2 regions of the Paenibacillus sp. FSL R5-0713 genome follow, and region 2 is predicted to be linked to the other one. Evidence: a T-box and tRNA genes for the amino acid it is inferred to sense, from the RefSeq annotation. Region 2 holds a T-box; the other holds one or more tRNA genes.
The links. The T-box of region 2 lies ahead of trpS (tryptophan--tRNA ligase). A T-box ahead of a tRNA ligase gene usually reads a tRNA of that ligase, here a tRNA-Trp.
Positions count from the first base shown of each region.

Region 1: it encodes a tRNA-Trp, which carries the amino acid that the T-box ahead of trpS (tryptophan--tRNA ligase) is inferred to sense. The anticodon was not compared.

Region 1 is NZ_CP150229.1:5,646,839-5,653,697, forward strand. Features, by position in the region: gene MKZ12_RS25115 (helix-turn-helix domain-containing protein) at 1-2,182, shown strand, start outside; gene MKZ12_RS25120 (methyltransferase domain-containing protein) at 2,542-3,468, opposite strand; tRNA gene MKZ12_RS25125 (tRNA-Leu) at 3,633-3,711, opposite strand; tRNA gene MKZ12_RS25130 (tRNA-Cys) at 3,718-3,791, opposite strand; tRNA gene MKZ12_RS25135 (tRNA-Gly) at 3,798-3,872, opposite strand; tRNA gene MKZ12_RS25140 (tRNA-Gln) at 3,877-3,951, opposite strand; tRNA gene MKZ12_RS25145 (tRNA-His) at 3,974-4,046, opposite strand; tRNA gene MKZ12_RS25150 (tRNA-Trp) at 4,077-4,150, opposite strand; tRNA gene MKZ12_RS25155 (tRNA-Tyr) at 4,157-4,242, opposite strand; tRNA gene MKZ12_RS25160 (tRNA-Thr) at 4,252-4,327, opposite strand; tRNA gene MKZ12_RS25165 (tRNA-Phe) at 4,348-4,423, opposite strand; tRNA gene MKZ12_RS25170 (tRNA-Asp) at 4,519-4,596, opposite strand; tRNA gene MKZ12_RS25175 (tRNA-Met) at 4,622-4,695, opposite strand; tRNA gene MKZ12_RS25180 (tRNA-Val) at 4,714-4,789, opposite strand; tRNA gene MKZ12_RS25185 (tRNA-Glu) at 4,857-4,928, opposite strand; tRNA gene MKZ12_RS25190 (tRNA-Ser) at 4,938-5,029, opposite strand; tRNA gene MKZ12_RS25195 (tRNA-Asn) at 5,033-5,108, opposite strand; rRNA gene MKZ12_RS25200 (23S ribosomal RNA) at 5,175-6,859, opposite strand, start outside.
Region 2 is NZ_CP150229.1:5,542,913-5,549,771, reverse strand. Features, by position in the region: gene MKZ12_RS24680 (M3 family oligoendopeptidase) at 1-1,778, shown strand, start outside; gene MKZ12_RS24675 (O-methyltransferase) at 2,063-2,476, shown strand; gene MKZ12_RS24670 (alpha/beta-type small acid-soluble spore protein) at 2,555-2,788, opposite strand; gene MKZ12_RS24665 (aldose 1-epimerase) at 2,966-3,940, opposite strand; T-box leader at 4,185-4,452, shown strand; gene trpS (tryptophan--tRNA ligase) at 4,527-5,519, shown strand; gene MKZ12_RS24655 (hypothetical protein) at 5,635-5,835, opposite strand; gene MKZ12_RS24650 (alpha/beta-type small acid-soluble spore protein) at 5,956-6,174, shown strand; gene MKZ12_RS24645 (metal-dependent hydrolase) at 6,289-6,859, opposite strand, start outside.

The sequences.
Region 1 (6,859 bases), 100 kb from region 2:
CGTCCGCTCTCCAGTAACTCTCAGGTCCCTGTCTGCTTCTTCTTCACTACAAGGGGAAGGACCTTTACTTGCCGACAAGCTGCAGAGCGAGTTTCAACATATGAGGTCATGGGAACCTCTGCTGGATATTAGCCTGGTGAACCAATCTCAGAATTGGCTTATTGATCACGCCGGATTATATCGTAATACGGGTTTTCCACTCGCTCTTCCCATGAAGGAATTGATATCGGATACGCTAACCTCTGGGTGGCAGCTCTCCCCGTCATCGGTGTTCAGTAATGACGAGCGTTCACCCGGTACAGGCTGTATTTATCATATTGCCCTTGCGAGAACTATTCCGAATCTGAATACGTCTTCCGATGCTGCCCTCATAGCGGGAATTCCTGCATGCTCTTTGCAAAATACATTTGGAGAAGTCTCCTTAGGCAATACTGCCTCAGGACTGATCATTTTGAATCGAGAACAACGTATCTTGGTCCATCCCGATCCTGTATACATTGGACAACCGTTGTCTGCCATTGGATTACAGGATCGAGATACCGAAGCCAACATAGCCAAACTATCACCTATTCCATTTTCAACAGGCTTTGAAAAACGAGAAGTTAAGATCGCGGGTACACCTTATTCCCTGACGTATAGCCCTACTACCTTAAAAGGATGGACTTATGTCCTAATCTCACCTACGAACGTTCTGACACAAGAATATATCGATATTGGATTACACACTTTGTATATCAGTCTCTTCCTGCTTTTACTTTCATTATTGCTTGCCTGGCTCGGTTCCAAACGAATGCTTGTACCGATTCGGAAGCTCTTAACCCAACTTGGTGACAACAGGCTGTCCAAAGACGGAGGCACCTTCACTCAGCAACCAACTGAGCTGTCTGACGAGTTCGAACAGATTAGAGCAGGTGTGTCAGAATTATCTGCATCTCGCTCCCAACTGGAGAACACACTCAATAAGCATCTTTTACAGATTCGCACTCATCTTATGATGAATCTGTTCCAGGATAAAATCTCTGTTCATACTCTTCATGACACCATGCATGAATATGGCTTCACGCGTCAGCTTCGGGAATGGCAACAAATTGCTGTTATCACACTACAGGCCGATCTCGTTAATCATACAAAATATAGTGCTAATGATCGTGACCTCCTGTTATTCGCTATTCAAAATATATTAGAGGAAACGGTGGTGCATGACCAACAATTGCTTCCCATTGTTATGGAACAAACGGTAGTCACGGTGATTGGCACTGTTGAAGAGGATCAATTTGTTTTTTCACAGCAGCTATATGTATTAACAGACCAGTTACAACACCAAATTAATAAAATTCTAGCTCTTCAAGTTAGCATAGGCTTCAGCCAGCCGCATAACTCCTTATACCACATTCCTCAGGCTTATTTAGAGGCAATGGAGGCACTGAAGCATCGGATGAAGCTGGGCCCAGGTATTATCTTTCAGTATGAGAACATTGATCATTATGCTCCCACTTGCTCCATGACCTACCCAGAATCATTGGAATATTCGTTGATCCAAGCTATTCAAAGTGCGGATGAAGTCCAGGCACCTACTCTTCTGCAACAACTTCTTGAAGTGATCTTTGGTATGGAGTGTTCCCCAGAAGAATATCAGGTGGCTCTTACGAGGCTGCTCACGCATATTTTGCAGATGACTCAGGATTCCGGCATACGTCTCGGGCAGATCTCACAAGGCCGTGGATCGATGTTTCATGAACTTCATCGTTTGCAGTACGCTGCTGAAGTTGAGGAATGGTTTAACCATCAAGTCATCTTGCCCGTCATTCAGGTTTTTAAAGCGAGACAGGTTGCCCAATATCAGCATATATCAGAGAAAATGATTGCCATGATTCATCAAGATTATGATAAGGATCTGACGCTTGAGCAGTGTGCCTTGAAGCTTCACTACAATGCCAACTACTTAAGTAGTGTTTTTCGTAAAGAGACAGGCTGTTCATTTAGTGAATATTTAACCAAGTACCGATTTAACATCGCTAAAAAATGGCTGGACGAAAGTGATCTAACCGTTAAAGATATCGCAGCACGACTTAGGTACAACAATCCGCAAAATTTCATTCGGTCATTTCGTAAATGGGAAGGAATCACCCCCGGTCAGTATCGTGAGCGTAAGCAGAATGCAGAACTATGCAGTAGGAAGTAAACTACGTGTTTCGTTTCGTGTTTCGTGTCTCGTGTCGAGTTTCAGGCTTAGTTTTTACCGTGGTCTCGATATTGGATTTAAGTATTCCTTTAGCCCATATGCAGTTCATTGATTAAGCTTTATAGGCTCAAGGAATCGAGGACTTGGATCAATGCACTTTAAGTTTTAATGAAATTAAAAAAAAGAGAGAGCAACGATCCTGCTCTCTCTTGTAATAACTTACCTTCAAACTTCATCTGTTTCACATATACATCTTCTTGTGTGCCAGCGTGAGGCTTCCTAGCGTCATCTCAGACGTTAGACCACGTTGTTTCTCCCGATTGCTGATTCTCCTTGTACACATAACAAGCCTATACGATTTATCGCTTATCCTTAATATGAACTGTTTTCATGTTTGGCTGTTCAAGTTGGATCAGAATCTTCCCGAACCTTGCTCCACGTGAGAAGGTCACCGTACGATCCTTGTATGTATCTTGGATGTATTTCTCAGCCAGACTAAGAGAATCTTCATCCGATGGTAACTCATACGTATTAAGCAATTCTGGCAGCTTGTCGATAATCTCTTCCACTGGTACTTCAAATGAGTTAACTTCTCTCGTAATGATCATAGTGTATGAATAACCTTTTAAATACAGTAACTGTTGAATATATCCCATATCACCAGCCTTGTATGTAGAAGTTACCCCCAGTACATCCTTAAGTTCATCCATTAATGTGTGTTCCTTCTGTCCAGCCATAGTGCTTATATACACATACTTCCGGGCACAGTTGATTGCCTGCTCGATCGTTTCCCAATCTGACATTGCCGGACACATGGATGCAAATGCAAAGTCATATTTCTTCTCCCAGCCTTTATCCTGAATGGAGATTTCCTCATACCGTTCTTTAACGATTTCGATATTAGATTCAAGAGCTGTAGGTATCGTCTCTTTCATCAGGGAGACAAGCAACTCAGATGGTTCAACTGCAGTCACAATTGCTCCCTTTTCTGCAAAAGGAATGGTGAATATGCCCGAAGCAGCTCCAATGTCCAAAATGGATAATCCCTCGAACTCCACACCTTGATTCTCAATCCAATTCATAATACGCTCAGAACGTTGCTTCCCTTCTTCAGAGAACGACTGTACATGATAATCCCTAGCCCATCGTTCAAATGCTTCTTCTGTATTAAATGGGGCGCTTTTCTTTTTATATTTTGGACTTCTCGGACGATTTTTCCATGCCTCTTCCCATACAGAAAGATTAAATAACAGATCGGTATCCGATACATTTTTTTCATTATTCACTTTGCTTCACTCCCTCTAAATTAAAGACTTTACTTATCTACAATATACTGAATATAATCATACGTCAATGTTTATTAAAGTCCAATATTCTTTACTGTACAAAAATCTGCATAAAATAAAATAGCCCTACACATTGCATAAGCAACATGTAGGGCTATTCAATATACCGGCGAGAGGACTCGAACCTCCACGGTTTCCCACTCGATTTTGAGTCGAGCGCGTCTGCCATTCCGCCACGCCGGCATATACTGGAGGCGCCACCCAGATTCGAACTGGGGATAAAGCTTTTGCAGAGCTGTGCCTTACCACTTGGCTATGGCGCCATATTTTGGAGCGGACGACGGGAATCGAACCCGCGACCCTCGCCTTGGCAAGGCGATGCTCTACCGCTGAGCCACGTCCGCATAATGGCTGGGGATATAGGATTTGAACCTATGCATGACGGAGTCAAAGTCCGTTGCCTTACCGCTTGGCTAATCCCCAATAAAAAATGAAAAAACAAAGGGGCGATCGAGGGGAATTGAACCCCCGAATGCCGGATCCACAAACCGGTGCGTTAACCACTTCGCCACGATCGCCACAAAAGGTTAAATTTCTTAAAAGTTAATTGGCAGGGGCAGCAGGAATTGAACCCACACCAACGGTTTTGGAGACCGTTGTTCTACCTTTAAACTATGCCCCTAAAAACTGGTGGAGGATGATGGATTCGAACCACCGAACCCGTACGGGAGCAGATTTACAGTCTGATGCGTTTGGCCACTTCGCTAATCCTCCAGGATTACATGGTGCCGGCGAGAGGACTTGAACCCCCAACCTACTGATTACAAGTCAGTTGCTCTACCAGTTGAGCTACACCGGCATATTAAATTGTTTTGAAAATGGTGGCTCGGGACGGAATCGAACCGCCGACACGAGGATTTTCAGTCCTCTGCTCTACCGACTGAGCTACCGAGCCATAATAAAGTCTAATCTTAATTCCTTACACTTTATATAGGGCATCAGTGCCATACAGCAGATGTAGTGAACAGTTTGCCTCATGTAAAGATTAAATGGCGGAACCGACGGGATTCGAACCCGCGATCTCCTGCGTGACAGGCAGGCATGTTAGGCCAACTACACCACGGTTCCATAGTACTTTCACAAGGAAAGTTAATTGCGGGGGCAGGATTTGAACCTGCGGCCTTCGGGTTATGAGCCCGACGAGCTACCGGGCTGCTCCACCCCGCGTCGTTATAAAATATAATATGGTGGAGGCTGAGGGGATCGAACCCCCGACCCTCTGCTTGTAAGGCAGATGCTCTCCCAGCTGAGCTAAGCCTCCGAACAACACATTTATGATCATATCACAATCTTGTTGTAAAAATCAACTTCTTTTTTTGAAGTTAATATGACCCGTAGGGGATTCGAACCCCTGTTACCTCCGTGAAAGGGAGGTGTCTTAACCCCTTGACCAACGGGCCTTGTTATTATGGCGGAGAGAGAGGGATTCGAACCCTCGAGACGCTTGTGACGCCTACACGATTTCCAATCGTGCTCCTTCGGCCAGCTCGGACACCTCTCCATATGGCTCCCCGAACAGGGCTCGAACCTGTGACAACTCGATTAACAGTCGAGTGCTCTACCAACTGAGCTATCAGGGAATATGCTTCAGAGATCGTTCTCTGAAAACTAGATTCGAAACGAAACATGCGAATTACAACTTGCTATTGGATAAGCCCTCGACCGATTAGTACTGGTCAGCTCCATGCATTGCTGCACTTCCACCCCCAGCCTATCTACCTCGTCGTCTTCAAGGGGTCTTACATACTGGGAAATCTCATCTTGAGGGGGGCTTCACGCTTAGATGCTTTCAGCGTTTATCCCGTCCGTACATAGCTACCCAGCGGTGCTCCTGGCGGAACAACTGGTACACCAGCGGTACGTCCATCCCGGTCCTCTCGTACTAAGGACAGCTCCTCTCAAATTTCCTACGCCCACGACAGATAGGGACCGAACTGTCTCACGACGTTCTGAACCCAGCTCGCGTACCGCTTTAATGGGCGAACAGCCCAACCCTTGGGACCTACTTCAGCCCCAGGATGCGATGAGCCGACATCGAGGTGCCAAACCTCCCCGTCGATGTGGACTCTTGGGGGAGATAAGCCTGTTATCCCCAGGGTAGCTTTTATCCGTTGAGCGATGGCCCTTCCATGCGGTACCACCGGATCACTAAGCCCGACTTTCGTCCCTGCTCGACTTGTAGGTCTCGCAGTCAAGCTCCCTTATGCCTTTGCACTCTTCGAATGATTTCCAACCATTCTGAGGGAACCTTTGGGCGCCTCCGTTACTCTTTAGGAGGCGACCGCCCCAGTCAAACTGCCCACCTGACACTGTCCCCGCACCGGATTACGGTACCAGGTTAGAACCTAGATACGATCAGGGTGGTATCCCAACGTTGCCTCCACGCAAGCTGGCGCTCACGCTTCAAAGGCTCCCACCTATCCTGTACAGATCGTACCCAAATTCAATATCAAGCTGCAGTAAAGCTCCATGGGGTCTTTCCGTCTTGTCGCGGGTAACCTGCATCTTCACAGGTATTAAAATTTCACCGGATCTCTCGTTGAGACAGCGCCCAAGTCGTTACGCCATTCGTGCGGGTCAGAATTTACCTGACAAGGAATTTCGCTACCTTAGGACCGTTATAGTTACGGCCGCCGTTTACTGGGGCTTCGGTTCACAGCTTCGGATTGCTCCTAACCACTCCCCTTAACCTTCCAGCACCGGGCAGGCGTCAGCCCGTATACTTCGCCTTACGGCTTCGCACAGACCTGTGTTTTTGCTAAACAGTCGCTTGGGCCTTTTCACTGCGGCCCCCTCGTGCTATTCACACTACCGGGGCACCCCTTCTCCCGAAGTTACGGGGTCATTTTGCCGAGTTCCTTAACGAGAGTTCTTCCGCGCGCCTTAGAATACTCTTCTCGCCTACCTGTGTCGGTTTGCGGTACGGGCACCTTCACCTGGCTAGAGGCTTTTCTTGGCAGTGTGAGATCATGACCTTCGCTACTACAATTTTCGCTCCCCATCACAGCTCAGCCTTAATGATGTGCGGATTTGCCTACACATCAGCCTTACTGCTTAGACGGACATCCATCAGTCCGCGTCACTACCCTACTGCGTCCCCCCATTGCTCATAACGGCTTACGGTGGTACAGGAATTTCGACCTGTTGTCCTTCGACTACGCCTTTCGGCCTCGCCTTAGGTCCCGACTTACCCTGAGCGGACGAGCCTTCCTCAGGAACCCTTAGGCTTTCGGCGGATCAGATTCTCACTGATCTTTTCGTTACTCATACCGGCATTCTCACTTGTATAATGTCCAGCGCTCCTTACGGTACACCTTCAACCCTTATACAA
Region 2 (6,859 bases):
TATGGGATCTGGAGTCCATTTTTAGTGGAGGTTCTTCCTCCGAGACATTCGCTGCGTATCTGATTGAACTGGAAGAGGATGTACGTAAACTGCAACAACTATTGAACGAAACACCTGCACCGACTTCATTAGAAGAGACGGCAGCTTTTGATCCCATTTTGGAACTGCTGCAAAGCTGTTATGTCCGCATATCAGAAGGTTCTGCGTTTGTATCCTGCCTCTCATCGCAAAACCAGAAGGACAAGAAGGCAACCCAGCTTCAGGGGGCCATCAGTTCTATTGCTGCGATGCTGAACGGCAGCAAATCGAAGTTCGATAATACACTCAGTCAGACGTCAGATTCGGTGTGGGACGCCTGGATTGCTCGGGAGGATATTCAGCCGCTTGCATTTGTACTGAACGAGAGTCGCACGTTGGCTCGTGAGAAGCTGTCGCCGGAACTTGAAGGTCTTGCACTGGATCTGGGTGTGGATGGTTACCATGGTTGGGGCAAATTCTATAACACGATTGTCAGCAAGGTGAACATTCCATTTGAGCAAAATGGGGAAACGGTCATGCTGTCGGCAGGGCAAGCTGCCAACAAGCTGAGCGATAGTGATCGGAATGTACGCGAGACGGTATTTGCAAACTGGGAACAGGCTTGGACGGATGTCGAAGATTTCTGCGCAGACACACTGAACCACCTCGCGGGATTCCGTCTGAAGTTATATGAGAAACGTGGCTGGCATGATATCCTCAAGGAACCTCTGGCCATCAACCGGATGTCCCGTCAGACACTGGATACGATGTGGGATGTAATTAATGGTGCCAAACCTGCACTTGTTCAATATCTGGAGCGCAAGGCAGAACTGCTCGGGGTAGACAAGCTCAGTTGGAGCGATGTAGACGCCCCTGTAGGTAAGTCGAGTGGCAAAATCACTTACGATGAGGCAGCTATCAATATCGTTGAACAGTTTGCCAAGTTCAGTCCTAAGCTCTCCTCGTTTGCAGAGATGGCTTTTGAGAAACGCTGGATTGAAGCTGAAGACCGCCCCGGCAAGCGTCCGGGAGGATTCTGTACATCTTTGCCACGTAGCAAAGCAACCCGAATTTTCATGACCTTCTCCGGGACACCGTCTAATGTGTCGACTCTTGCGCATGAACTTGGTCATGGATATCATCAACACATTATGGAAGAGTTGCCTGCATTGAATCAACGTTACGCGATGAATGTGGCTGAGACAGCGTCCACGTTTGCTGAATTGATTGTAGCAGATGCCCTTGTGCAGGCGGCAACAGATGAGCAAGAGAAGCTGGCTTTGTTGGAAGACAAGATACAGCGAAGTGTGGCTTTCTTTATGAATATCCATGCCCGGTTCCTGTTTGAGAATCGTTTCTATGAACAACGCAAAAAAGGCCTGGTTAACGCGGATGAACTATCCCAATTAATGGTGGATGCTCAGCAGGAAGCGTTCTGTGGTGTACTTGCATCAGATCATCCACATTTCTGGGCATCCAAGCTGCATTTCTATCTGACAGGTGTGCCATTCTATAACTTCCCATACACGTTTGGGTACATGTTCAGTGCGGGAATCTATGCGAGAGCACAGCAAGAAGGCACAGCATTTGCAGATAAATATGATGATTTGTTACGAGATACAGGGCGTATGACGGTCGAAGAACTTGCTCAGAAACATCTGGGTACAGACCTGACACAACCGGAATTCTGGCAAAATGCTGCGGACTTGGTTATTGCCGATATTGAGCAGTTTTTGCAGATGACAGCACCCCAAAAATAGGTTGAATGTAATAGGTTGAATATATATGAAAGGCTGCAATTCCGTGTTAACAAACACAGGATTGCAGCCTTTTTTTGTACAGAATCCTTATTTTTGATTCTCAAATATTTTGTCGCAAATGAACGAAAAAACTCACTTTAAGGAAGGGGAATGGCAATTAATTGCGCAATTTATAGTTAAAAATACCCAAGTTTGCCGTTGTTTGTTGAACATGCGCAAATGATGTCATATAATGAGCCGTAAGTCCTTGTTACATAGGACTATAAGCATGTAGGAGGAGTGTTATTATGAAAATCGACCAGCTTTCATTAGCACGTCAGTTAGATTTAGTATTTAAAGAGCTTGATCATGAGTTGTCAGGGTTAGATTCAGGAGTAGTTTTTGTGCAAATACGAAACAACGTAATTGGGAAGTTCGGTATTCGACATAATCCGATAACTGGACGGGATGGGCAGATGGATTTGGAAGAGAAGGGACTAAACGAAACCCAGAGAACTTCTTTCCGGGCGATGGCACTGGAAACTTTGAAATTCAAACGCAATTGGACACATGGCGAAATATCGTACGACTTCACAGTAAGACAAGGTATGATTCTGGTAGATGCAACAATGGAGTCCAATTACAATATGGCGAGTCTCATGATTCGTTACCCTAGAACCAATACATACAAGGATTCTGATATGGAGTCGACCTCATAATTCGTTACACAAGAGAAAGCGGCACTTCCGAAGAAGGCCGCTTTTGGATTCTGCTTAGCTCAAGCAATAATTACGAGCTTACGAACGACCCGATAATTGCTGCTCAGCGATTTGCACCAGACGTTTAGTGATGTATCCACCCAGAGAACCTGTCTCACGGGAAGTATAGTTACCGTAGTAACCATCTTGTGGAATAGTTACACCCAGCTCTTGTGCAGCTTCCATTTTCAATTGTTGCAATGCTGCAGTTGCTTGGGGAACGACCAGGTTGTTGGAGCGGCTACCGCTACCTTGGTTTTGACCTCCGTACATATGTGTCACCTCCTTATGGGTTGGTGATGTTAGTATGGTTAGAGAATAAGGAAATATACATGATATGGCGTAAGGAAATATATGGTTAATTATTGGTGCGCGGATCACATAAAAAAGCCGACCCAATGTGGGTCGGCAAGTTGTACATGGTATCGAAATATATGTTGATCAGCTCACTTAGTCTGTAGGAGGTATAACCTCAATACGTGTAAATAGCTCAACAGGCTGTTCCGGTTCCAGGCGAATCAATCCCGTCTGTTCATCCGATAAATCCAAATTAGGTGCATCCGGAAGCCAAGTGTACGGTTCAATGCACAAAAACTGATCGGATTCCCCTTTGGTGAAGAGAACCCAGTGTTTGAAAAATGTTTCATCTGCTGAATATTTCAGCGTATATCCATCTTGCCTCCGTAAGTAAGCCGCAGCCGGTTCACCTTCGGTAGCTTTCAACAGCGTATCCCAGTTACGTCCCTGCAAGTTGATGCCTTCGTTAAGAGCAGACCATTCACCCAGGGATTCCAGCTCACCTGTTGGTAGTTGTTCTTCATTCTGACCGTATATTCCGGAAACAGGAAGTTGCAGTGTCCAATCGGCAGGTTTGCCGTCTAACAAAAACCATGTATGATAGCCCATCCCAAAAGGAGCAGGCGTTGAGCTCAGATTGGTGACTCGCAGACGCTGGCTAAATACAGCGTTTTGCAGACTGAACGTCATCTCAAGTTTCAGAGGAATCGGGAATTGAGCCATCCAGTGTTCTTCATTTTCAGTCAATAATTCGGTCGTAATTGCACATCCGTCTTCATCTTCCTCGATATCACTGACACACCAGGATTGGGTACGGTGGAGACCGTGAATATGGTTGTCATTTGCCGTGTTCTGATCGAACTGGTAACGGACACCTTCATATTCGAATTGTCCCCGATGAATGCGTCCTGGTGGAATCAGGAGAGGAACGCCAAAATGGTACGGCTTCTGCAGATAAAAGGCAAGATCGTCTTCATCCGGACGGCGGACGATATCCCTGTCCTGCACTAAATCCCGAATAGAAATAATGTTATTTCCAAGACGTGGCAGCAGGGTGATTTCCAATTCACGGCTATGTAGGATATACGTGTCGTAACCATTCCATTGGCCTTTGGTCACTTGTTTCATATCGATGCTCCTTTTCCCACTTGAAATCTGTCTGCGAGCAGTTGTAATGATTGGACTGCTGCAGGCGTGTCATTGTGTACATGCCAGCTATTTCCTGCGCTGCTTCTTGTGAAGCAGGCATGTTAATAAGCAATTCCATCATAACAGATTTCGGTGTCTCGGGTAAAAAAGTTCAACTCATTTTGACATTCGCGCCTGTGCGCATTAAGATGGAACTCTAAAGGTACGTATTCAAATTGAATGATATAAATCGATGACAGGGATAAGTAGGCCAAGAGAATTCTCTTCAGAAAGCCGGTGGTTGATGCGAACCGGTGTGAACTCTTTACTGAATGGACCCTTGAGTGTGGATTTGAACAGGTTAAGCCAGAGGCGGGCTTGCCTCACTAGAGTCTGCCGTATAATCCACGTTACGGAACAATGAAGGCGTTTCTTCAGCTTGACTTGATTGAGGGTCAGGGGCAATGGAAGAAAAGCGAATAAGGGTGGCACCACGGTCTCACGTCCCTTGCGGATGTGGGGCCTTTTTGCGTTCGCAGAGAATGGCAGGAGCTTTTTATATACAATCAGGGAGGCGTTATGTGCAATGAAAACAGTACTTTCAGGTATTCAACCAAGTGGTAAGCTCACATTGGGCAACTATATTGGTGCAATCAAAAATTTTGTAAAACTCCAGCATGACTATCAATGTCATTTCATGGTGGTAGATCTTCATGCCATTACCGTGGCTCAAGAGCCAGCAGCATTGCGTGAACAATCGGAAGCGGTAGCTGCGCTGTTTCTTGCAGCAGGTATTGATCCTTCGAAATCTAACGTATTTCTGCAATCCCATGTACCGCAGCACGCCGAATTGGGCTGGTTGATGACGACGCTGACCTCCATGGGTGAGCTTGAACGTATGACTCAGTTTAAGGATAAATCATCCGGTAAAGATTCCGTTGGTGCCGGACTGTTCGTGTATCCATCATTAATGGCGGCTGATATTTTGTTATACAATGCTGATCTTGTACCAGTAGGTGAAGACCAGAAGCAGCATCTGGAGCTGACACGTGATCTGGCTGGGCGTTTTAACCACCGTTATGGGGAGTACTTCACCATTCCAGATCCGTATATCCCACAGGTAGGTGCACGGGTAATGTCACTTGATGATGCCTCTTCGAAGATGAGTAAAAGTAATCCTAATGCCGGCAGCTATATTGCCTTGCTGGATCCGCCGGATGTCATTCGCAAAAAGATCAGCCGTGCCACTACAGATTCGGGACGTGAAGTCGTCTATGATCCGGCAAACAAACCGGAAGTTAGTAACCTGATGAGTATCTACGCGGAATGTGCGGGTATGACGCTTAAGGAAGTAGCTGAGCGTTATGAAGGCAAGATGTACGGTCCGTTCAAAAAAGAACTGGCTGAAGTGGTTGTGTCTGTTATCGAACCGCTGCAACAACGATATAATGAGATTCGCGAGTCTGGCGAATTGGCCGATGTTCTGGAGACGTCAGCTCGTCGTGCAGAAGAAGTTGCTTCTCAAACGTTGAATGCAGTGAAAGAACGTATGGGGTTTGTTCCTAGACGTAAACTGTAGTGCTGCTGAACAAAATTATAGTTAAAGAAATGAATAGTTAACATAAATAAAGAGGAGTCCTATTAAGGGCTCCTCTTTATTTATACGTTCAAACTTGCGTTAGAATATGACCTGCTCAAGAAGTGGGCTCTGAAGTAGCCGAGCGAACTTCCTGCCGTTCTTTTTTGGCACGAATGACAAAGCCCCAGCCAATGTTGGCAATGGACAGGACGAACAAGAGCGTAGCAAGCCAACCGGAGTAAGAGATTGTGATTGCTGTAACCGTTAACAAGATAATGGATGAAAATGCGAACCATAAGGATAAACCTTTGCTCATTGGGAAAAACCTCCATCTACAAATTTAGTAAAATTCCGTATAACCTGAAGCCTACGAGCCATAATAATCTTGCAAGCTTGCAATGACATTACAGACACAGATTGAAGGGAGATTATAAATATGGCTCAAGGATCTCGTTCTAACAACTTGGTGGTACCTCAAGCAAATTCTGCATTGCAACAATTGAAAATGGAGGCTGCACAGGAACTAGGTGTAACTATCCCGCAAGATGGTTACTATGGTAACTACACTTCCCGTGAAACAGGATCTTTGGGTGGATATATCACCAAACGTCTGGTACAAATCGCTGAGCAGTCTCTGGCTGGGTCTGGCAAATAATTTATCTTAACCAACAGCAATAAAAGAATAAACAGAAAGCCCGGGGCGGAAACGCTCCGGGCTTTCTCGCGTATCAGTTCCTATAATTGATTGTGCCTTGCCATGCTCACTTCGTCAAGGGCGTGCGGATAAAAGTTTTTTATCCATCTTCTCATCGCTTAACCAGCCTACATACGTATCAATCGTTTCAAAATTCCGGTCCATCACAATTACAGCGACAAATGGATATTGTTTTCGGTGTCGATAACGTACATCTGCCCAGCGGACCTTGTAACCGGCAGGCAGTTCTTCCACTTCTGCCACCGCATAAGAGGTGAAGTAGAGGAAAGCACTGACTTCCGGTGATTTGCGTGAAGCAGCAACGGCCGCATGAGTAGAAGACGAGGCGTGCAGACTCCATACCAGATTAGAACCATCCATTTTGCCGATCACATAACTGCCGTCCTCGACTCGTTTAACCACATGCCAGCGATTCCAGGATATCGTTGGAATGACGATGTATTTAGCCTGTTCTGGGCTATTATCTAAACGTCTGACTTTTCTGACCGCTTGTGCACGAGCAATCGTTCGCCATATATAATATATACCGGTCAAACTATACAGCGTAACGAAGAGTGGTGCAGGGGCGATCAGATCAAAGGCCCATAACAGGATAGCTACGACATGCGTAGTGAATAGAAACGGA